One region of the Deinococcus roseus genome, then DNA from elsewhere that is predicted to be linked to it. Evidence: a T-box and tRNA genes for the amino acid it is inferred to sense, from the RefSeq annotation. Region 1 holds a T-box; the other holds one or more tRNA genes.
The links. A T-box is a leader RNA that pairs with one kind of tRNA and senses whether it is charged. The one in region 1 lies ahead of IEY52_RS04630 (valine--tRNA ligase), so its partner is inferred to be a tRNA-Val.

Region 1 (11,026 bases):
TCGCTGGCGTACTCAGCAAGGCCGGGAATGCGGTAGAAGTTGGTCACGCTGCCCAGACCGATCACCAGAGCGTCGTAAGAGAGGGTCTGGCCTTTGTCGGTGGTGACTTCTTTCTTGTCGAGGTCCACAGAGAGGACTTTGGCAAGCTCCAGGTCTACACCCGTGCCGCGCAACAGGGGCGCGATGGGCAGGGTCACCTGGGTGTTGTGAGCGGCTGCTTCATGCAGACGGGTCTCAAAGGTGTGGAAGGGGTTCTGCTCGATGAGCTTTACGTCTAAGCCCTCGGTGGGCTTCAGTTTGGTGGCAGTTGCAAGTCCCGCATAACCTGCACCTAGGATCAATGTCTTCATTCTCGCTCCTGTGAAACCGTTCACAAGGGGACGCACGGCATATGGCCCCTTGGGGAAGTACAGCCAGAGACGTGTGTCCCCGCTTCAGTGTCAAGTTTACACTATGCCATGTGACCTTGAGAACACTTTCAATACAGTCTTGTTTAGCGGAATCCCACTATCTCTCGGCAATCGCCACGTACTTGGCGGGTAACACTTCACCCAGGGTGGAATCGCGTTCCACGAGGTGAGGTGTAAAGCGGGCCTTTCTGGGAGGACCATCATAACCCGAGAGCCTTTCCAGCAGCATCTCTGCCGCACGGCGACCCATCACCTCGATGGGCTGGTGCACGGTGGTCAGTTTCATGTCCTGGGACCAGGGCTGGTCATCGAAACCAATCACCTTGATGTCCCGGCCCACCACCAGACCCCTGCGCCCGGCCTCCTCAATCAGGGAGCCTGCCAGCACGTCTGCAGCGGCAAAAACCGTGCAGGGAAAAACGGCCTCGTCCAGCAGTTTCTGGGCTGCCTGCACCCCACCCTGGTGGTGGAGTCCGCTGGGGTAATCCCGCACCAGTTGCACATTGCTGGAGGTGACCCCATCGTCGAAGCCCCGTTTGCGGTCCACGAAGACCTGGGACACAAAAACGCCTTCGGGATCGTCTTCCAGAGACATGGTGTAAGCAGGAAGACCCAGACGGCCTGCGTACTCACCGACCAGGTACCCCCCGTAATAGTTGTCCAGGAACACCGAATCATAGTGCTCAGATTCGTTGTCTACCAGCACCACCGGGTGTTCTGTGGGGAGGGCTCCATCCGGGAACAGCCGCCCCAGATCGTAGGTGCACATGATAATCCCATCGGCCTGATAGGCGATGCGGTTGCTGTTCAGGTAGCGCTCGATGCGGGCGCGGCCCAGCAGCGGAAAAATGGCCATGTCAAAACGGTTTTCATCCAGGCATTCCTCAATGGCATTGACCAGACGCACATAAAATTCCACGCTGACCATTGGCAGCATCACACTGACCGTGTAAGAACGCCCGCCAGCAATGCGTCTGGCGTGGGGGTTGGGTGCATAATTCAGGTCTTCAATGGCCGCCAGAACCTTGTCCCGGGTGCTTTTGCGAACGGATGGGTGGTTGTTCAGCACACGGCTTACGGTCCCTACGCCTACCCGGGCCTTCCGTGCGACATCCTGAATGGTGTGTTTGCTCATCAAGCACCAGCCTCTTCTGCCACTGTGACAACTTTAAGACGTTCTATGGAACGTTCCAACAGTGTGCTTGTTCACATGATATCGTTTTCAATCCACAAATCCATGACATTGTTGGCACAACTTTCCACATTCAAAACAGCAAAAACCGTTTTTGAAGTCCTGCATGGAATCTTTTCCAAATTGAATTTTATGCTGCAAGGACAGCAAAACCTTTCAAAATGACCCAAACTGACCTTTTCACTCAGAAAAGCTGAATCCCCGATCACAATTCTTTTTCGGCCTCCAGAAACCCACCCACAAAAGCCCGCAGGAAAAACTCTCTGGAGCGGATCAGATCGGTCACCCCGGCTTCCCCGGTGCGGTACATTTTCCCCAGCTGGTACAACGCCTCCAGATGACCGTGCTCCATGGCGCGCTCAAACCAGTACAGCGCTCTGGAAGGATGCCGGTTCACCGAGATTCCATTCAGGTAAGCCATGCCCATCTGAAACTCTGCTTCTGGATGCTCTTTTAAAGCCGCCTGCTTGATCCATTTGAAGCCCTGGTCCTCGTCTTTTGGCACCCCTCTGCCCAGAATGTGCAGTTTTCCCAGCCAGGTGAGGGCTTCCAGGTTGCCCTGCTCTGCCGCACGGGTGAACCAGGCCAGGGACTGCTTGATGCTTCTGAAGGTCCCACAGCCATAGAAACACAGCCATCCCATCTGACACTGCGCCAGGGCATGGCCTCTGGAAGCAGCCTCCCCCATCCAGTGAAACTCCTCGTAGAAGTCCTGTGGCACCCCTTTCCCCAGATGGTACAGCCTGCCCAGACGGTAAGCAGATTCCAGATGCCCCTTGCGGGCCGCAGCTTCATAACGCTTCGCAGCTTCTTTAAAATCCTGCTGCTCTTCTGCCTTGAGGGCAAATTTGAAAGCCTCATCTTCCCTGCTCTGGTTTTCCGTGGACGGTCTGCTTGCAGGCTGCAATTTACTCTGCACCCCAAAAATCTGCAGCAACTCAGAAGCCGTGGCAGGGCGTTTGGGAATGGACAGAGCCATGCATCTGCCCACCACCTGCCTGAGTTCTTCCGGGGTGTCCTGGGGCAGCTGTCTGACCAGATCCTCACTGTCCTGGTCCTCCCCAGACATCCTGACCAGCGCAGAAGGCGGAATTCTGCCTGTCAGCAGGTAAAACACCACCCCGCCCAGGGCATAAAAATCCGTGTGGCTGCCCAGGGTCATGCCCTTGCTGTATTGCTCTGGAGCAGAATACCCTTGGGTGACAATTCTGGAACTCTGGGCACCGTGCAGCACCGCAGACCCAAAATCAATCAGGACAGGACGCCCATCGGAAAGCAGAATGTTCTCGGGTTTGAGGTCGAGGTGCAAAAACCCCTGGCTGTGCACGTAATCCAGGGCATGCAGCAAATCCAGCAAAATGCTCTTGACCAGCCCAGGCGTCAAAATGCCCGAATGGTACACCGAAATCAGGTCTTTGCCTTCCACAAATTCCAGAAACAGGTAAGCGGTCCTGTTCAGGCGCTCCGCGGTGTAACACATGTTGATGGATTCATGCTTGAAGCGGGCCAGCACACGGGCCTCCTGAAGCACCTCATCAATGTCATATCCCTGAGGAAGCTCCACAGAACCATCCCGATTGCGCACAGAACCAGACGGGAAAAACTCCTTTAAAACCCCTTTTCGGCCTGTGTTGCGGTCTGTGGCCAGATAGGTGATGCCAAATCCACCACTGCCCAGCACCCGCTGCAAATCGTATTTCTCAATGCGTGGCAGGGTGTTTTCCAGTTGCGCGCCACAACTGATGCAAGTGACAGCATGGGGATCATTGGGGGTACCACACAAAGGGCAAATGTTCATGGCAATCTTTATTTACAGTACCTGATCTGTGTGAAAAGCAAGCTCTGGAGGAGCAGAAGGCAGAAGGCAGAAAGCAAAAAAGTTCTGCTTTCATTTTGAATTTCAATCTTCTGCAGACTCTGCAAACTCCAGCTCTGGATAGGCCTTTTGCAGTGCCTCCAGATACTTTTCCTGCAAAGCCGCCTGCAGCTTTTTGCGTTCTTTTCGGGTGGTTTTTCCGAGGGTCTGAATGCCCCCCAGATGGGCCGTCAACACCGCTTCGTGGCGCTCCCAGAGCTGTTTGAACCTGCGGGCCAAAGAAGAACTGAGTTTTTCCTGCTCCTGTGGCGTCAACGGAACCAGCACAGGCTGAAAATCCTCAATGAAGTTCCTGAGTTTGCGCTCCCGGTTTCTGGTGCGGGTCTGGCGGGCTTTTTCGGCGCGTTCACTGGCTTCAATGGCTTTTTCCAGCAGTTCGGCATAAGCCCCTGTGGTCTCGGCATCCTGCACCCGGGATTCCCGGTACAGCTTGACCCGGCCATACTTGCGGTTCCAGCGGTTTTCCCGGCTGTCGTCATGTTCTGGCAGGAGCTTTTGAATCATGGACGCCGTCCAGCCGCGCTGTTTCAATTCAAAGGTGGTCAAGAGTGGATCTTCAAAAAAATGCCCATCAGCATGTGCATCATCGTGGTCTCGGGACATGAAAACCTCCCATCGGGTTTCAGCCCAGTGTGCTGCAGATTGCAAGGGAAAACTGTTTGGGAAGGCACAAGATCCCCCCGCGCATCGCTTCGCTCTGCGGTCCCCCCGTCAGCGTTGGGGGGTTGGCGTACGACTCCATTGGATATCATCCCAGACAAAAAAAATCCCCCTTCGTTAAGGGGGACAGCCTGAAACGCAGGGACAGGCAGGGGGATCCAACAGAGGTATCACTCAAACTGGGCAATCACATCCGTCAGGCGGTCTTTCTGGGCAGAGAATTCCGCAACCCGGCGGCGTTCCTCTTCAATCACCTCCTGGGGAGCGTTGGCCACAAAGCCAGCGTTGTTCAGCTTGCCCTGGGCCTGCTTGATCTGTTTTTCAGTTTCCTGCAGGCGCTTCTTCTGGCGAACGATCCATTCGCCAATTTCCACGGTGCCTTCCACCGGGGCGCTCACGATCACGCCTGGGACCACCTGGCTGAGGACTTTGCCAGCGATGCTGTCCACCAGTTCAACGCGAGCAATGCCTTCCACCACGTAGGCGTTGGCTTTGATGGTGTCCAGGCCTTCACCGCTGATGCTGACCTGCACTTTGTCCTGGGGGGCCAGACCCAGTTCGTTTTTCAGGCTGCGGGCACTGGAAACGGCGCTGCGCAGGTAATCAAAAGCCTGTGTGGCTTCTGCATCAAAACGGGCAGGGTCAAATTTGGGCCAGGAGTGCACAGCAATCTGGCGTTTGTGGTCCAGTGCCTCGTAAATCTCTGAGGTGATGAAAGGCATAAAGGGGTGCAGCAATTTCAGGATGCCTTCCAGCACAAACTTGATGGTCTCCTGGGTTTGTTTGTTGCCGCTTCTGAGGGATGGCTTGGAGGCCTCGATGTACCAGTCACAGAATTCATCCCAGGTGAAGCTGTAGGCGAGGCGCACTGCAGCAGCAATGTCCATCTCGTCCAGGGCCAGGGTCACTTCTTTGACGGTTTCGTTGTATCTGGAGAGGATCCAGCGGTCTGCCAGGGTGAGGCCGGTGTCGGTTTGCTCGATCTCCGGGTTGTCCAGGTTCATCATCACAAAGCGGGAGGCGTTCCAGAGCTTGTTGGCGAAGACCTTGCCCTGCTCGAAACGGCGGTCATCGTGCTTGATGTCCTGCCCACCCGTGGCAAGGTAGGAGAAGGCGAATCGGCAGGCATCCACCCCGTATTTTGCAAAGAGCTCCAGAGGGTCAATGCCGTTGCCTTTGGATTTGGACATCTTCTGGCCCTTGGAATCCAGGTACAGACCGTGCAGGAGCACCTTGCTGAAGGGGGCTTTTCCGGTGAATTTGTACCCGGCCATCTGCATGCGGGCCACCCAGAAGAACAGGATGTCATAGCCCGTCACCAGCACCTGGGTGGGGTAAAACTTCTGGAAGTCCTCGTCTGCGGTGTCTGGCCAACCCAGCGTGGAGAAAGGCCACAGGTTGCTGCTGAACCAGGTGTCAAACACGTCCGGGTCGCGCCTCAAATTGAGGTGGGCATACTGGGGGTCCTGATCGCAATCCAGATCAGGGTGTTCCAGGGAAGGCACGTAAAGGTTGCCGTCTGCGTCATACCAGACGGGAATCTGATGGCCCCACCACAGCTGACGGGAAATGCACCAGTCGCGGATGTTTTCCAGCCAGTCTTTGTTCACTTTGGTGTAGCGCTCGGGGTAAAGGGTGATTTCCCCCTTGTCCAGGCCCTGCAGCACGGACTGGGCCATGCTTTCCATGCGCACGAACCACTGCTTGCTGATCATGGGCTCCACAGCAACGCCAGTGCGTTCTGCAATGCCCAGTGCAGTCTCGTGGTCTTTCTCCTCGATCAGGTCGCCATTTTCGGTGAGGTCTTTCACCACGGCTTTGCGGGCAGCAAAACGCTCTGTGCCCCGGTAGGTTTCCGGGACCAGATCGCTGGTCAGGTTGCCGTTCCAGTCAATCACACTGGGACGCTCCAGGTTGTGGCGCTCCCCGATCTCAAAGTCGGTGGGGTCATGGGCCGGGGTGATTTTCAGGGCACCCACCCCGAATTCCCGCTCCACGGCTTCATCGGCAATGATGGGGATGTAACGGTCGGTGAGGGGGATTCGGGCTTTTTTGCCCACCAGGTGCTGAAAACGTTCATCTTCGGGGTGCACGGCGATGGCCTGATCCGCAAAGATGGTTTCGGGACGCACGGTGGCAATGCGGATTTCTCCGGCTTCACCGTTGCTTGCTGCCAGGGTGCTGTCTTCCAGTTTGTAGGACAGCGTGTACATCTTCCCTTTCTTGACCTCGCGTTTCACCTCAAGGTCAGAGAGGGTGGTCTGTCCAACGGGATCCCAGTTGACGATGCGCTCTCCGCGGTAAGCCAGCCCTTCATGGAACAATTGAATGAACTGCTGGCGCACGGCCCTGGACAGCCCTTCATCCATGGTGAAACGCTCGCGGGTCCAGTCACAGGACACCCCCAGCGTTTTCAACTGGTTGACGATCTGGCCGCCAGACTGGGCTTTCCACTCCCAGACTTTCTCCAGGAATTTTTCGCGGCCCAGGTCAAAACGGTTGACGCCCTCCACTGCCAGTTGCTTGGTGACCACCCACTGGGTGGAAATTCCGGCGTGGTCGGTTCCGGGCAGGAACAGGGCTTCAAAACCCGCCATGCGCTTGTAACGGATCAGGGTGTCGATCAGGGTGTTGTCCAGCGCATGCCCCAGGTGCAAATTCCCGGTGACATTGGGTGGAGGAATCACGATGGTGAAGGGGGGTTTGCCGCTGGTGGCATCTGCGCGGAAAGGCTCATCGCCCCATTTGCTGACCCAGCGAGGCTCAATGGCTCTGGGATCGTAAGACTTGGACAGTTCTTTCATAAGACCTCCTGAAACAGCTCCGGGCACAAAACAAAAACGCCCCATCCGACAAGCGGACGAGACGTGGATTCACACATTCCCGCGGTACCACCGCAATTCCCCGACAAAACGGGGCACTTGAACAGCTGTTTCGGGCTGACCCGTGCAGGTCTACTGGTGCCCTTTGATCAGGCACGTTCTGCTGCAGGCTCCGGGGCGACCTTCCCCGAGTGGCTTCCCAACCCCTTTTCAGCTTCCGGGGTCTCTCTGTTGAGCGCCACCTCTCGGGTACTCTTCCCCATCAAGGCGTTTTAGAGTATAGCAAAAAGCCTCGTGCTGTACATCGGGTGGGTGGCTTAGACGGTCAGCTTTCAGCCGTCAGCCATCAGCAAATGATTTTCCTGGGCTTCTCTGGGCCAGGGTAGGGCTGGAGGGGCTGCTGGACAGGCGTCCCTGCATGATTTGCAGATTTTCCCGCAGGACAGACGTTTTCATGCTCACCGCTGACCGCTAAAAAATCACCTGCCTGCCCTTTGAAAGCACCCATCCATGTTTGTCTTTGTTGGTGCAGCTGAGGCCAGAACTCAGCGAGGTGCAAACAAAACCTGCTTTCTTCCAGGTTTTTCCATATTGCAAAACGGGATAATTGGGATTCATCACGGTGTCCCCATGGCAGATGCGCTGGGCTTTGCCTTTTAAGGACATCCCAAAAGCATTTCCCCAGTCCAATTCGCAGTCTTTTGGTCTGGGAGGCACCCTGGCTGTGATGGTGCCCAGATCACAACGCAGTTCACTGTCAAAGAGCATGCAGTGGATGTTGCCAGAAGGGGTCTGGAACCCTTGCAGGTTCTGGGCAAAAGAGCAGCCCAGCAAAGCCAGCATCAGCGACAGCAAAATTTTCATGTTTCACCTCTTGGGTTCAGTTGCAGACAGGAGTCCCTGCAATTCTTCCAGAGCATACAGGTCTGCAAGGCTGGTGATCTGTGTCACATCTGGGGATGGTGCAGGGTGTCCAAAACGGTTGAGCCAGATGGCACGGATGCCTGCTTTCTGGGCGGCCTCCACATCTTTTGCATGGTCGTCCCCGATCATCATGGCTTCGTGTGCAGCACAACCTGCACGTTCCAGGGCAATCTGGTAAATTCTGGGATCGGGCTTGCCAAATCCGAATTCACCGGACATCACCCACACATCAATGAAGTCGTAAATGCCCAGCGTCTGGAGCTTTTCGGTTTGCTCTTCTATGCTGTTGTTGGAAATCACTCCGATTTTCACTTTGCCCTTCAGGTCAGCAAGCAATTTTTCGGTGCCTTCCAGCAGGATGCGGGATTCCAGAAAAGTGGTGCGGTAATCGTCTTTCAGACGTTCTGCCAGGGTGCCGTTGGTGGTGCCACACTGTTCCAGCAAAATTTCAAAACGTTTTTTGCGGGCTTCGTGCAAAGTCATGAGCCTGGGAATGACATAAAGGTCATGCACCTCTTCCAGCACTTTTTTGTGCAGAGCGTGCATTTCTGGGAGGGGGCGGGTCTGGAACTCCGGGGTCTGGTGGTAAATGCGTTCAAATGCGGCCTGCATGCTGTTGTAATGGTCAAAGAGCGTGTCATCAATGTCAAAAAAGAGGGTCTTCAGCATGGCTCCACTAAAACACATGCCCATTTGCAACAGCAAAATCAGCATAGACTTCACAGCATCTCCATCAAAAGCACATCAAATCTTCATTTTTATTGCCCTTCACGTCATGTTTTCCAGATCATTTTTGTAATGATTTGCCCAAGAGCACTACAGTTTGATTTAAGTTTCTCACGCTATTCTGTAAACATGGATGCAATTTACATTATCCTTGGGGCTGCGCTGGCCGGACCCCTGCTGGTGGTGGGGTTCACTTCTCTCATGAACATGATCAAAGAACGCGCCATGCTCAAACGCGATCTGGACTGAAAAAAATCCAGTCCAGTGCCCGACCTTCTGACCTGGAAAGTCGGGGGGTTTTTTGTGGCATCTTGACCTCACTGTCGCGTTTCATTGAACAACAAGGTCCACTGCAGATCCACACAGAGCCAGTCATCTGCTGGTGTGCGCCTTTCCCAACCCTGAACCCTGTAAAGTGTTAGCGTGCTGACTTTAGCCCTTGACACCGCAACCCCTGACCTGAGCCTGGCCCTTCTGACTCCAGAAGGCACATTTTCTTATTGCGAAAGGCTGGAAAGGCTGCATGCCCAGCGCATTGCGCCCGAGGTACAAAACCTTTTTTCCACTGCAGGTTTGCCTTTCAAAGCAGACCGTCTGGTGGTTGGAGTGGGTCCGGGTTCCTACACCGGGGTCCGGGTGGCTGCCAGTTATGCTCTGGGGCTGGCCAGGGCCTGGGGAGCAGAAGTGCTGGGCCTCAGCACCCTGATGGCCATGGCCGCGTCTCATGAGGGAAAAATTGGGGTCACGCTGGATGCCCGCAGAGGCAATGTGTACGCTGCCCTCTATGAAATCAAAGCAGGTGAAATCCTGCAAACCCTGATCCCTGAGGGAAAATACCCTCTGGCTGATTTTGCAGCCCAGGTGGAGGCCGCTGGTGGACAGATCCTCTCTGATGCCAGGGTCTCTGGAGAAATGCTGGGGAAACTGGCAGATCAGCATGGCATCCAGGACTGGAAACTGCATTATTTGTGATTTCTGATTGCTGCAGAAAGTGAAAGGAGGACATGCCCTCCTTGTTTGCCTTCATGCTGTTGAAATCAACCCTGCAGATTCACATCAGATCCAGCCTGCAGATCCCTGCAGCTGGGTGGTGCGTGCGGGTCGCACCTGTCTGGGCACAAAATCGAAGTGCAAATTCTGGTGTTTTTTCAGCAGCAAGAGCAGCTGTTCAATTTGCGCGCTGTCTGGCCCACCGAGGGCAAAATGGCCCCTGTGCCCTTCCAGGCTGAGCAAGATGGTTTCGGTCAGGCTGGGGCAAAGGGTTTTGGAGTAGCCAGGGATGCTTTGAATGCGAATGGCTGGATTGAAAATGCTGGGATCGGTGACAATCACATCTGAACGGTCCCGGCTGATTCTGGGGTCCATGGCCCGCCCTCTGGAGGCATTGAGCACCATGGCGTTGTACTTGAGGTGTTCACTGCGGATCTGCAGGTTGCTGGTGTCGCCCAGCAGCACCAGCAAATCTGCTTCGCGCAATTTCATGGGGGTGGGCTCGGGATCCACTGTCACCTGATGGATGCCATGGATTTTCTGAATCACGGGCAGCAACGCAGAAGCCAGCACAACGTCCGACCCGACCAGGGTGATGGTGGGTTTTCTGGGGAGGTGCTTGAGCAGCCGTTCGATTTCCAGCACGATGCTGGCAGCCCGGTAAGCAGCGCCACTGGTGATGCTGATGTCTTTGCGAGACTGGAAAGCCTTCCCTGCACCACTCACTTCTGCAGTGAGTGCGCCCAGACCAATCATGCTGGCTCCCAGGTCACGGGCATGGCTGATGGCCTCGCTGATTTTGGCATGGACCTCTTCTGCAGGCAGGCTTTTCAGGTGGTTGGCCGTGAGGGGAACACTGATCACATGTCCACGCACAGGATGCTGTGAAGTCTGCAGGTGGCCTGTCAACACAGGGCGAATGGGAAATTTGCGCATGGCGTATTCGTAAGCTGCATCTGGGATGAGTTTCAGAGCAGGCAGATGGGTCAGTTTGGCCAGATCCTGAGAAATTTCTCTGGGGTAGGCAAGAAAGGCAAAAGTGTTCATGGAATGATGTTCCTCCTGCGACAGGACAGCTCCTGTCTGATGTGACAGGAATCGGAATCAGGCTGTGGAATGGAAGCAAAATGACGCCCTTGTGGCTTATGGTTCCAGGGTAAACCGGATGCACAGGAGATGTTGTGACAGCAGTCGTTTGAGACCAGTGATCTTTCGTATTATAATGCTTTTTCTCATTTTCATCAGGCGGTTTTCAGGGTGGTGCTGGGTTTCAGGCGCTGGCGCAACCTTAACCAATCCTTTAAGACCAGACAGGCGTAAGGCAAATGCGGCATGAACATCAGAAAAAAACCCAGCCGCATCAAAAAAGCCACCTGACCCGTGAATTGCAAGGTGCAGAGTTCTGCGATGGCCCGTCCAGGACCAA
Region 2 (11,026 bases), on a different contig from region 1:
AACTATGCCCATTTGAATCCCCAGCAAATTGAACAGGGCATCCGGCAATTGCGCGGTGCATTGTAAGCCACCTGCAGCATTTCTGGATGCAGGGTTCTGATTTACACTGCAGGCATCATGCTTTCCATTGACCTGCTGGACACCACCCTGCTTGAAGATGAAACGTACCCGGGCAGTCCTCGCCATCTGGTGCATCTGGAATTCACCTATGGTCGCAACGAGGACATCAACAAAAACCACAACAGCACGGACTTTTCAAACCTGATGGAGCTGTACTACACCAGCCTTTTCACAAACCTCAAAGAGGGTCAGCTGGATTTTGATTCACATGTTTATGGCTGGGCCGAGGGGCAGCATTTTGTGCAGGACCTGGGCCACAACCGCTACCGTTTTGAAGGCTGCTTTGAGGACACACCCGTGGTGCAGAGCATTCTGCAGGACCTGCACCATTACCAGTTGCACCAGCGGTATGTCAGAGCGTCCAGATTTACAGATGCAGGGCATTTCAGGCGTTTGCTCAATGCCCTGGTGGTGTTCTGGGCCTGAGGGTTCAGCAGGGTTCAGCAGGGTTCAGCAGGGTTCAGCAGGGTTCAGCAGGGTTCACGAATCCTGCTGCTCTGAATAATTCCGTTTGATGGGGGAGACATGGTAATTCTTGCTGGCGTGGTAATGCTGGGCCAGTTTGTCCTCCACGGTGACTTCCTGTGCAGTGTACAGGTAACCCAGCAGCTCGTTTTCATTGCTGTTGATGGGCTGCTTGCGCAGCAAGTATTCCTTGTAGCGGGTCCGCACATAACGGTACTCCCGGTCTGGCTCCCACTGGTTCTGGTCGGTGACGAAGTCCTCGCTGGAATAGAACGCACTGAGGGCAGGACGGCCCACTTCTGCAGCATCGAGCTTTTTGGCTTCCTCGTTCATCCAGGTGATCAGGTCATCCGGGTCTGTCACCATCACCGGGTTGGGCACAAAACGCAAGGCGCGTTCTGGCATGTAATAAGGCGGGTTGAGGAGGCCTGCCCGGTCCACCAGCAAGGTCAGGGTCAGCAGCACCGGTGTGAAGGTCAGGAACAGCACCAGGGCATCATTGACATGCACAAAACCAGACATGATGGGGGCCAGCAGAATGGGACCAAAGGCCACAGCCACCATCATGGAAAGGGCGTATTTGTGGTGATGGGGAAAACTGTTGAGAACCCCTTGCACCATCAGGAAAATGCAGATCCAGCCAATCAAACCCAGACCATAAAACATGTTCATGAAAAGCCCGCTGCCATCGGTCACCAGTTTTCCGGTGAACATCACCCCCAGGATGTTCAGACCGGCCAGCAAAGTGGTCATGGACATGGCTGCGTAGGTGATGGTGTGCATCTGCTCAGGGTGCTTGTGGTAGACGGACTGGAAGGTCTGCACCAGGGTCTGGGACACCCGTGCAATGAACTGGGGCAGGGCAATGAAAAACAGGGTCAGACAGGCTGCCCGGAGCGCTTCATTTCCTGCATGCTGGCTGATGAAAACCAGAAAGTTCATGAAGGCAAAAAGCACGTACAGGCTGGCAATGGTGTGGGTCTGGGTTGTGCCAGAACTGCGCACATAAAGCTGGGCGGCGTAACGGAGGGCGAGCATTCCAAGTGCACTGACCAACAGCAAGTGAAGGACCATACGCTCCTCTGTAGGGGAAAGAGAACACCCGATCTGGCAAAGGGACCTCACCCAACTGCCAGGGAAAGACCGGTTTCGGGATGCAACATCCCTTCAACCAACTTCTGCCGATAACAGCAGTTTACTCCCGTGTGAATCAGCATAAAAGATCATGCCTTACCAAAAACATACTTTGCTGGAAGAAGCGATCAGCAGCCTGTTTCAGCTTTGCTGAAATGGCAAAACCAGAGAACTTCAAGTCTCTGGTCTGAAAGTCAGGGGTTTGTTTTACTGCGGTGCGTAGAAGGGCTCAAGCTGAACCAGCCTGTTGTGCTCCATTTGCACGTTTTCCCGGATCAGGTCTTCCAGGGTGGTGTTGTACAGCACATCCCGAACGGCATCTTCTACACGTTTCCACAGGGTTTCGGTGGCACAGCTTCCGGTTTTGCTGCAGGAATCGGAATCTTCCAGGCAACTGACCGGAGCAAGGCTGCCTTCCATGGTCACCACCACATCCCAGGCCCGGATGTCTTTTGGGGCACGGGACAGCCTGTAGCCTCCATGGGCACCCCTCACGCTGCGGATGAAACCGGCACGGCGCAGGTTGGAGGCAATCTGCTCCAGGTAGTGCTGGCTGATGTCCTGCTTCTCTGCAACATCTTTGAGCGGAACCGCCTGGGCAGGGGTTTTGCCGATTTCAATCAGGGCACGCAGCCCGTACTGTGCTTTGGTCGAGATCCACATAATCTGATACCACCTTAAACCCGTAAAATCCGTGCGTCAAGTACGGGTTTTTTTGGGGAGAACCGCTGCCAGAATGAAAAACAGCGCCTGAGCGAGAATGATGGTCGAACCGGAAGGAACGTTGATCAGGTAGGAGGCCAGCAGTCCCACCACACTGGCGAGTGCGGCCAGTCCAGAAGACCACAGGGTCATCTGGTAGAGGGTGCTGCTGCGCAGCCGTGCCGAGGCGGCAGGGATCACCAGAAAGGACGCCACCATCACGATGCCGATCACCTTGACGCTCACCACCACTGTAACCGCAATGACCACGGATAAAAAGTAATTCAGTCCCCTTACGTTCACCCCATCTGAAGAGGCCAGTTCTGGATCGAAGGTGCTGTAAGCAAGGTGCTTCCAGGTTTTTGGAATCAGGGCCAGCGTGACCAGCAAAAGCACACCAATCACCACCAGATCTGTGGTCCCCACACTCAGGATGCTGCCAAACAGGTAACTGAAAGCATCTGCGGTGTAATCCTTCTTGAGGCCCAGAAACAGCACCCCCAGCGCCACCGAAACCGCAAAGAAAATCCCGATGGCGGTGTCTCCCTGCAACTCTGTCTTTTCACGCAGGAAGGTGATGCCCAGACTGACCAGCACGGTAAAGGGCAAAGCCACCCAGAGCGGTGTCCAGCCCAGCAGCAATCCCAGGGCCACCCCTCCAAAAGCCGCATGGGCCAGACCATCACCCAGAAAGCTCAGACCACGCTGCACAATGAAAACCCCGTAATACCCGCACATCAGCCCAATCACCACGCCTGCCATCAGAGCGCGCTGCAAAAAGGGCAGGGTCAGAAAATCCTGCAAGAGTTCCATTTACTGTTGCTCCATTTACAGGGTCCTCTTGTGGTCGTGTTTGCCGTGACCGTAAGCCCTGGACAGGCAATCCTCACACAGCGCTGCGGAGGGATGACCGCACCCGTAAAGCGTCCGGTTCATCACGATCACGTAAGAGGCATGGTAGCGGGCCACATCAAAATCGTGGGTGATCATGGCGATGGTGGCCCCGCTTTCCTTGCGATAAGCCTCCAGCATGTGGTACATGTCCTTTTCACCCAGAGCGTCAATCCCGGTGGCGGGTTCATCCAGCAGGATCAGCTCAGGCCTTCGAACCAGCGCACGGGCAAGGTAAACCCGCTGGAGTTCTCCTCCAGAAAGCCGCCCCAGTGCACGCTCTGCCAGCCTCTCTGCTCCCACCCTTTCCAGGGCTTCCAGGGCCAGTTTGCGTTCGGGTGCCCTCAGAGGACCAGGCCAGGCGCGCCGCACCCCGGACAGCACCAGTTCCACTGCCAGGGCGGGAAAGGAACGGTCAAAGGTTTTGATCTGGGGCACATAACCAATCTGGGTGGGGGTGCTTCCAGGAGGTTTTCCCAGCACCCTGACCTGCCCGCTTTCTGGCGTGACCAGACCCAGCAGGGTTTTCATGAAGGTGCTCTTGCCCGCACCATTGGGACCCACCACGGCCAGAAAAGACCCGCTGGGAATTTGCATTGTCAGGTTGTCCAGGGCCACAAAGTCGCCAAAACGCACACGGAGCCCCTGGGTTTCGATCGCCGCTTCCTGCATCAAGGAAACAGTGTACTCCCTGGCGGGTGCAGTGCATATGAATTGATACACACTTATCAAAAGAGTAAATTTGTGGGTTTGCTGGGTGGTTTTTCTGGTGGGGCAGAGGAGAAAGCTCTGGTCTGGCCGTTTGTTTTCTGCCTTCTGCTTTCTGCCTTCAGCCTTCTGCTGCTCCAGGGGTTGACGAACCAGAGCAGCTTTAATACAATACTTGAGCTTGCAACACGGGCAGTTAGCTCAGCGGTAGAGCGTCCGCCTTACAAGCGGAGGGTCGGGGGTTCAAATCCCTCACTGCCCACCAGAAAAACCCCTTCAGATTCTCCTGAAGGGGTTTTTGATTTGTTGGATCAATAGATTTCACCCAGTTCTCGAAGAATGGCATTGTCCCAGAAGTGATCCATATCATCCCAGTAGCTTTCCGGTTCTCTGAAGGGAAGGTCAGGTTCAAGCAGTTGAAATTCTTTTTTCATATCCTGATAAGAATACTTGGATTCTACAGTAGCGGCATCGAAGTATAAAGCCAAACAATACATGAAATTTTCAAGAGTTGTATTGATCAATTTTATTTTAGGACCATGGGCAATAGTATCGTCCATGAGCTGATATACCAGGTACACCTTGTCACTTTTGGGAAAACAGCCTATTCCTCGATGATCTCCTCCTGTAAACCGTATAAATTCTTTGTTGTGAATTGATAAAATTTGAAAATTGTCTGGATCTCTGAAATAGAGGCCCGAACTCAATAGATCAAGCACCTTGCTCCCAACAGGAAGGCCTGCTTTTGTTAAAAATTCCAGATTCTCTGAACCCAGCTTGCTGATTAAAGGATGATCAGTTCGCATTTGGACCAGGAGAGGATCCAAGATTTCCTGAATTTTTTGTATTTTTTGATCATTCATAGTTGTCTTTTTGCTTGATGGGATAAAACAACATCTGGCTCTGTTGCCTTACTTTTTGTCCTCATCCTCGAATTTCCCCTTGATGGAGTTGTTCTTGGTGGTTGCCACCACGTCGTTGGTGTCCAGGTTGTAGCGGATCACCTCTGCGGTCAGTTCTTCTTTGCCCTTGGTGGACCGGGCAGGATTCTGGGCGGTGCCTTTCAGGATCGCCACATTGTCCTTTTCGCTGTACTCGACCTCATCGGCGCTGCTGGTGCGTTCGCCGCTGGTCAGTTTGACGTTGCCCTTTAAAACGGTGGTGTCCTTGTCCACATCCACCACCAGTTTTTCACTGGTTCCGGTCAGTTTGCCGTCTTTCTGTTCGCGCTCGAAGGTGATGGGACCATCAATGTTGGCAAGGCCGTCTTTCTCGTCGTAGACCAGTTTGGCCCCGGAAAGCTGGGTTTTGCCCTTGGTGATTTTCAGGCCCCCTGCGGTGCTCTGGGGCTCCAGGGTGGGGCAGTCTCCATCGTCGTCCTCATTGGCTTTGCCAGAGGACATCTCCAGGTGCCCGTCCCCGCCTTCTTTCTTGTCCATCACAGCCAGTGGGGCCTTGATGCGGTTGTCGTCAATGGTGGCCACCACGGCTTCTTCCGAGGGATCATAGAAAATGCCCTTGGTGATGGGGTCCTGATCGCAGAAGATCGCCAGACCGGATTCGTCCGGGCCGCGCTTGCTCATGATGATCACTTTGTCTTTGCGTTCCAGCGTGAAAGTCGGCGCAGTGTCCTCTTCCTGGGCGAGGACCGCTGCACCGACAACAAACAGAAGCAGGGAGGTGAGGCGCTGGATGGGTTTCATGTCAGTTCACTTCCATGCTTCGGGTTTCTGGTATGTAAGAAAGCGAGAGGTCTTACAGATTACTTGAACTGGGCCTCGGAGAATTCCACGTTGCCTTTGAAGATGCGCACGGTGTTCTTCTCGGTGTTTTGCTCCAGCGTACCACCCGAAACGGTGGTCTTGTTCTTGGCGTTGTAGCTCTTGGCAGGAGAACCAATCACAATGGCGCGGTTGGCCTTGTCATCGTAGTACACGGTGGTTCCGGTGGTGGTGATGTCTCCATCCACGAGTTTGACGGTGCCTTTGACCAGCAGCAGTTTCTTGTTGTCGTTGGTCAGCACGCGGGCTTCGGTTCCGGTGATCACCAGTTTGTTGTCTTTGGCGTCTTTGGGGTTTTTGACCAGTTGGGCGTTGCCGGTCAGGATGCCCAGTTCTTTCTTCTCATCGAAGACCAGTTTGTCGCTGGTTCCGGTCTGGCGTCCGTTGACCAGGCTGACTTTGCCCGTGGAGGTGGAGATGTTGGTGTCCACATCGAAAGACATCTGGTTGGCCTTGACGTTCACAGGATCATCGCCGTCTTTTTCAGGGGCAAAGACGCTGGTGGCTGGGCCTTTCAGCACGCCCTGTCCGGTCTCCTCGGAGTAACTGAGGCTGGGGCCTTCTGCGGAGAGACGGCCACGGCTGACTTTCACGGTGTTGGTGAATTCAGCGGTTCTCAGGCCAGCGGCTTCGGTCATGGCTTTGCCCGAGGGGGCAGAGAACACAGCGTTCAGGCTGGTGATTTTCAGGTTGCTGACCTGGGCCTGCACGGGTTCTTTTTCGGTTCCGGTGAAGGTGTAGGGTCCGTTTCTGACATCCCCTTTGAAGGTCTCAGAAGCGAATTTCAGCAGTCTCTGTTCTTTGGTGTCTGCTGCCAGGGCAGTCACGCCCAGCAGGGCAACGGCAATCCATGCTCTTTTCATTTTTCATCCTCCGGTTTTTCTACGATTTCACCGTGCACGCATTTTTCAGGTGCGTCCAGATCGCTCACGAGTTTGGGTTTGGTCATCTGGGTTTCCGGTCCAAGGTCAAAAGGAGCGGTGATGGCATCTGCAGTCATGTCCGTGTTGGCGGCACGGTACTGCACACGCTGACCCGAGAAACCACTGGCCTGGTCAATCGTGACGTCTTTCTGGATTTTCAGTGTGGTGCACTGTTTAGGAATGTTAAGGACAGCTTCTTTCATGTGCAAGTTATCTGTCCGATCAATTTCAATTCCCGGTGCAGTGATGGTCATGTCCAGCGTGCCTTTGACCATGCGTTTCCCGCTCTGGGTGCCATTCAGAACGGACTTTCCCTCGATGGGATCGTACTGAATGGTGTTGCTCTGGAATTCCCATACGGCGTCAGGGTCCTGTTGCGGGTACAGCTTCATGCTGACCCCAATCAGTTTGACCCCCTGAGCGGCCTGTACAGCAGGACTGGGCAACAAAGCCAGAACCAGACCCAGCAACAACAACCCCAGGAATGCCCAGGAAGCATAGCGTAGCAAGATGTTTTGACCTCCGATAAGTAGTGTCCTTGATCAGGACATGAAAAGCGTGAAGTGCAGGTAAGGGTCTTTCACCGTAACCCCTGCCACAATGGTTTGTTAATGTGGGAGGCTGTTGTTTTCAAAATCGGCTCACTGGGTCAAAGTTTGACCTCACAATGCAGGAACAAAGAAAACATCCTTTTTTGCATGTTCTGTGCAGTTGCAGGATGTTTTTGACTTGATTTTACAGATTCATTTTCCCAGCAGCAGTTTCAGGAAGGCCTCGTCGCTCCAGTCTCCACCTTCTCCAAAGCGCACCACCACAACATGCTCGTCTGGCAGCAGGTAAAGGCGCTGGTTGAAGGCTCCAGCGGCCATCACCACATTTTGAGGGGCACTGGGGGCAATTTGCTGCTGGTCTTTGCCTGCTTTTGCCAGTTGCACAGGCACTTCATCGCCAGCATCCAGGGTGCCATTGAAAGGGACGTTCAGCCACCAGTTCAGGCCATAAGTGGAAAGTGCCTCGCTGCCCTGAAAGCATTTTTGCAGTTCTTGTGCAGGAAGAACCTGTTTCCCATGCCACTGTCCTTTTTGCAGGACCATCTGGCCAAAAGTGGCCCAGTCCCGTGCGGTCATGCTGGCACTGCCTGCCAGATTGGGGTTGCCTTTCTGGTCCCTTTGCCATGAAGCTTTCACCCCAAGGGGATCCAGGATGTGCTTTTGCAGGTATATGGCGGGATCCAGCCCGGTCTTGCGCTTGACCACCTCTCCAAAAACCGCCAGATGCGAATTTCCATACATGAACACCTTCCCTGGCTCTGCAGCCAGCGGTGTGTTAATGGCTGTTCCATACATGTCCTTGTTCAGGCGCACGATGCTGGGTCCAATTTTCCCCGGAAGTCCACTGGTGAAATGCAGCAACTGGCTGATGGTGATGCTGGATTTCTGGGGATCTTGCTGCCATTCCTGAACGCTCTGGCTGACCGGTTCATCCAGCTTCAGTTTCCCCTCTGCTTGCAATGCTACTGCGATGGTGCAGGAAAAACTCTTGCTGCCACTGGCCAGGATGTGTTCTCTGGAAAGGTCAAAGCGGTTTTCGGCTTCTGCAAAGATCTCTTTTCCATCCTGCAGCACCAGCAGAGCACTGCCCCGGTGGCTCTGGGAATAAAGGGCAGCAGCCTGAATGTTTCTGAGGTCCAGGGCCTGCCCCTGGGAAGCCAGCAAAGCCACAAATGGGAGTGACAGCAACACATCCTTCAACAAGTTTCGAATCATGCTTCTTGGATGGTGCATTTTGTCTGGAAGTTCCAGGGTTTGCTGTGAACTGTCTACTGTGAACTTCTCAGGTTCAGCATGTCCCTCCTGTGCTGTTTCCTGCTTTAAAATGAACCCCTGATGATTGACACCCACTGCCATCTGGATTACCTCGAAGACCCCCTGCAGGCCCTGAATGAACTGGGCCTCACCCATGTGGTGGCGATTGGCGCAGACCCCGAGCATGCCCGCAAGGTGATTGCCCTCAGTGAACAGGATGCCCGGATTTCCACGGTGGTGGGCCTCCATCCCACGGATGCCTTACAGGACACGCCAGAAGTGCGAACAGACCTGGAAGAACTGGGCAGGCATCCCAGTGTGGTCGGAGTGGGGGAGACCGGACTGGATTATTACTGGGATGCGGCTCCAAAAGAAGTGCAGATTGCGGCTTTCGAGTGGCAACTGGACTGGGCCAGACGCACCAGCAGACCGGTCATCATTCACACCCGCGACAAACAGAACCGGGAGCAGGCCAGTCTGGATTGTGCGGAGGTTCTGAAGAATGCCGGCTGGAACCAGGGGATTCTGCATTGCTGCAACGGACACATGGGCCTGATTGAGGCGGGTCTGGAGCTGGGTTTCCATGTCTCTTTCGCAGGAAACGTGACCTATAAAAATGCCCATGAACTCAGAGAGGCTGCAAAAGCCGTGCCTCTGGACCGCATTCTGGTGGAAACCGACGCGCCTTTTCTGGCTCCCATGCCCCACCGTGGAAAATCCAACCGTCCAGGGTACACCCGTTACACCCTACAGTTTCTGGCAGAATTGCTGGACCTTTCAGAAGCAGCCTTCGAGCAGATCACCGTGCAGAATGCCCGACGGGTGTACCAGATCCAATAACCCCCGATCACCCTTTCCCTTCATCTGCGCTACGATGGGTGCAACATGGCGAAAGTAGAAGCAGGAGAACGCATCAAAGTGGAATCTGCGCCTCAGAAGGTCTACGAGGCGTTCATGGATTTTGAAAATTACCACCAGTGGTGGCCCGCAGGATGGGAATTCACCCTGATCAAGGGTGGAAATGTCGGGGCAGAGGTGATGCTGGTGCGGGGCCGTCTGCGCCTGATGTTGACGGTGGTGGATGTGCGTCCAGGCCGGGAAATGCAACTGCTGATTGAAGGGGACCTCAATGGACGTTCCACGTTCAAGTTCGAGTATCAGGGCGGTCAGACAGAAATCAATTACCAGATGTCCTTGCAACCGCGTTCCATGAGCCTGATGCTGCTGTCCAATGTGGTGCCTTATGGCAAGGGTGTGGAGAAGACCATCCGTCAGGCTGTGGAAAAATTGAACCAGCAACTTCCTGCCCGTTCTTAATCAGTAAACTTGAGCGAAATGCACTCACATCTTGTGTTCAAGCTATTGACACATGAATGAGTGAGGTTATAATAGCTACTGGAGTTGGTTGACACTCAAGCCTGAGGCAAAACTGAGTCATGCGCTGGTCATGTCCGGTGGGTTTTTTCAGGTGAGAGACAGCCAGCGTACTCACAGAAAGATTTGTTTTGGAGGTTCCACCCATGCTGAAACCCTATGGTGATCGTGTCGTGATCGAATTGGTGCAAGACGCCCCCACCACCCGTGGCGGTATCGTTCTTCCCGACAGTGCAAAAGAGAAGCCCGTGCGCGGCAAAGTCGTGGCTGTGGGCCAGGGCAAAACCCTGGACAACGGCACCCGTGTCCCCGTGGAAGTCAAAGAGGGGGACGTTGTGGTCTTCGCCAAATATGGTGGCACCACCCTAGAAATTGAAGGCACCGAATACACCATCCTGAACGAGCGCGACATCCTCGCCATCGTTGAGTAAGCGTTTCGAGTCTCAGTTCATCCTGAACCTTCTCTCTGTGCTGTAAAGGAGTAACCCATGCCCAAACAACTGATTTTTGATGAGCAGGCCCGCCGTTCACTGGAACGCGGCGTCAATGCTGTGGCCAACGCTGTGAAAGTGACCCTTGGCCCCCGTGGTCGCAACGTGGTGATCGAGAAGAAATTTGGCAGCCCCACCATCACCAAAGACGGCGTGACCGTGGCCAAAGAAATTGAACTCGACGACAAACTCGAGAACATTGGCGCACAACTGCTCAAAGAAGTGGCCTCCAAGACCAACGACATCACCGGTGACGGCACCACCACCGCAACCGTGTTGGGCCAGGCCATCATCAAAGAAGGCCTGCGCAACGTGGTCGCCGGAGCCAACCCTCTGGCCCTGAAACGCGGCATTGAAAAAGCCGTTGTGGCTGCCGTTGAAGAAATTCAGCGTCTGGCCGTGCCCGTGGAAGACAGCAAAGCCATCGAAGAAGTGGCTGGCATTTCTGCCAACGACGCCGAAATTGGCAAAGAAATTGCCAACGCCATGGACCGCGTGGGCAAAGAAGGCGTGATCACCGTAGAGGAGTCCCGTGGTCTGGCCACCGAAGTGGACGTTGTGGAAGGCATGCAGTTCGACAAGGGCTACATCTCTGCTTACTTCGTGACCAGCCCTGACAGCATGGAAGCTGT

Region 2: it has a tRNA-Val gene. The T-box ahead of IEY52_RS04630 (valine--tRNA ligase) is inferred to sense a tRNA for this amino acid. The anticodon was not compared.

Annotation. Positions count from the first base shown of each region.
Region 1 covers NZ_BMOD01000002.1:339,475-350,500, forward strand. The annotation lists gene IEY52_RS04610 (NAD(P)/FAD-dependent oxidoreductase) at 1-350, opposite strand, end outside; gene IEY52_RS04615 (LacI family DNA-binding transcriptional regulator) at 508-1,545, opposite strand; gene IEY52_RS04620 (protein kinase domain-containing protein) at 1,808-3,400, opposite strand; gene IEY52_RS04625 (hypothetical protein) at 3,503-4,081, opposite strand; gene IEY52_RS04630 (valine--tRNA ligase) at 4,309-6,942, opposite strand; T-box leader at 6,992-7,235, opposite strand; gene IEY52_RS04635 (DUF6636 domain-containing protein) at 7,432-7,824, opposite strand; gene IEY52_RS04640 (HAD family hydrolase) at 7,828-8,553, opposite strand; gene tsaB (tRNA (adenosine(37)-N6)-threonylcarbamoyltransferase complex dimerization subunit type 1 TsaB) at 9,034-9,582, shown strand; gene IEY52_RS04650 (hypothetical protein) at 9,667-10,647, opposite strand; gene IEY52_RS04655 (NAD(P)/FAD-dependent oxidoreductase) at 10,842-11,026, opposite strand, start outside.
Region 2 covers NZ_BMOD01000001.1:476,620-487,645, reverse strand. The annotation lists gene pdxR (MocR-like pyridoxine biosynthesis transcription factor PdxR) at 1-66, shown strand, start outside; gene IEY52_RS02280 (hypothetical protein) at 118-546, shown strand; gene IEY52_RS02275 (nitrogen regulation protein NR(II)) at 601-1,659, opposite strand; gene IEY52_RS02270 (RrF2 family transcriptional regulator) at 1,927-2,382, opposite strand; gene IEY52_RS02265 (metal ABC transporter permease) at 2,419-3,234, opposite strand; gene IEY52_RS02260 (metal ABC transporter ATP-binding protein) at 3,250-3,984, opposite strand; tRNA gene IEY52_RS02255 (tRNA-Val) at 4,211-4,285, shown strand; gene IEY52_RS02250 (hypothetical protein) at 4,332-4,883, opposite strand; gene IEY52_RS02245 (LptA/OstA family protein) at 4,932-5,723, opposite strand; gene IEY52_RS02240 (LptA/OstA family protein) at 5,783-6,664, opposite strand; gene IEY52_RS02235 (hypothetical protein) at 6,661-7,233, opposite strand; gene IEY52_RS02230 (serine hydrolase domain-containing protein) at 7,468-8,490, opposite strand; gene IEY52_RS02225 (TatD family hydrolase) at 8,611-9,369, shown strand; gene IEY52_RS02220 (SRPBCC family protein) at 9,415-9,846, shown strand; gene groES (co-chaperone GroES) at 10,050-10,334, shown strand; gene groL (chaperonin GroEL) at 10,392-11,026, shown strand, end outside.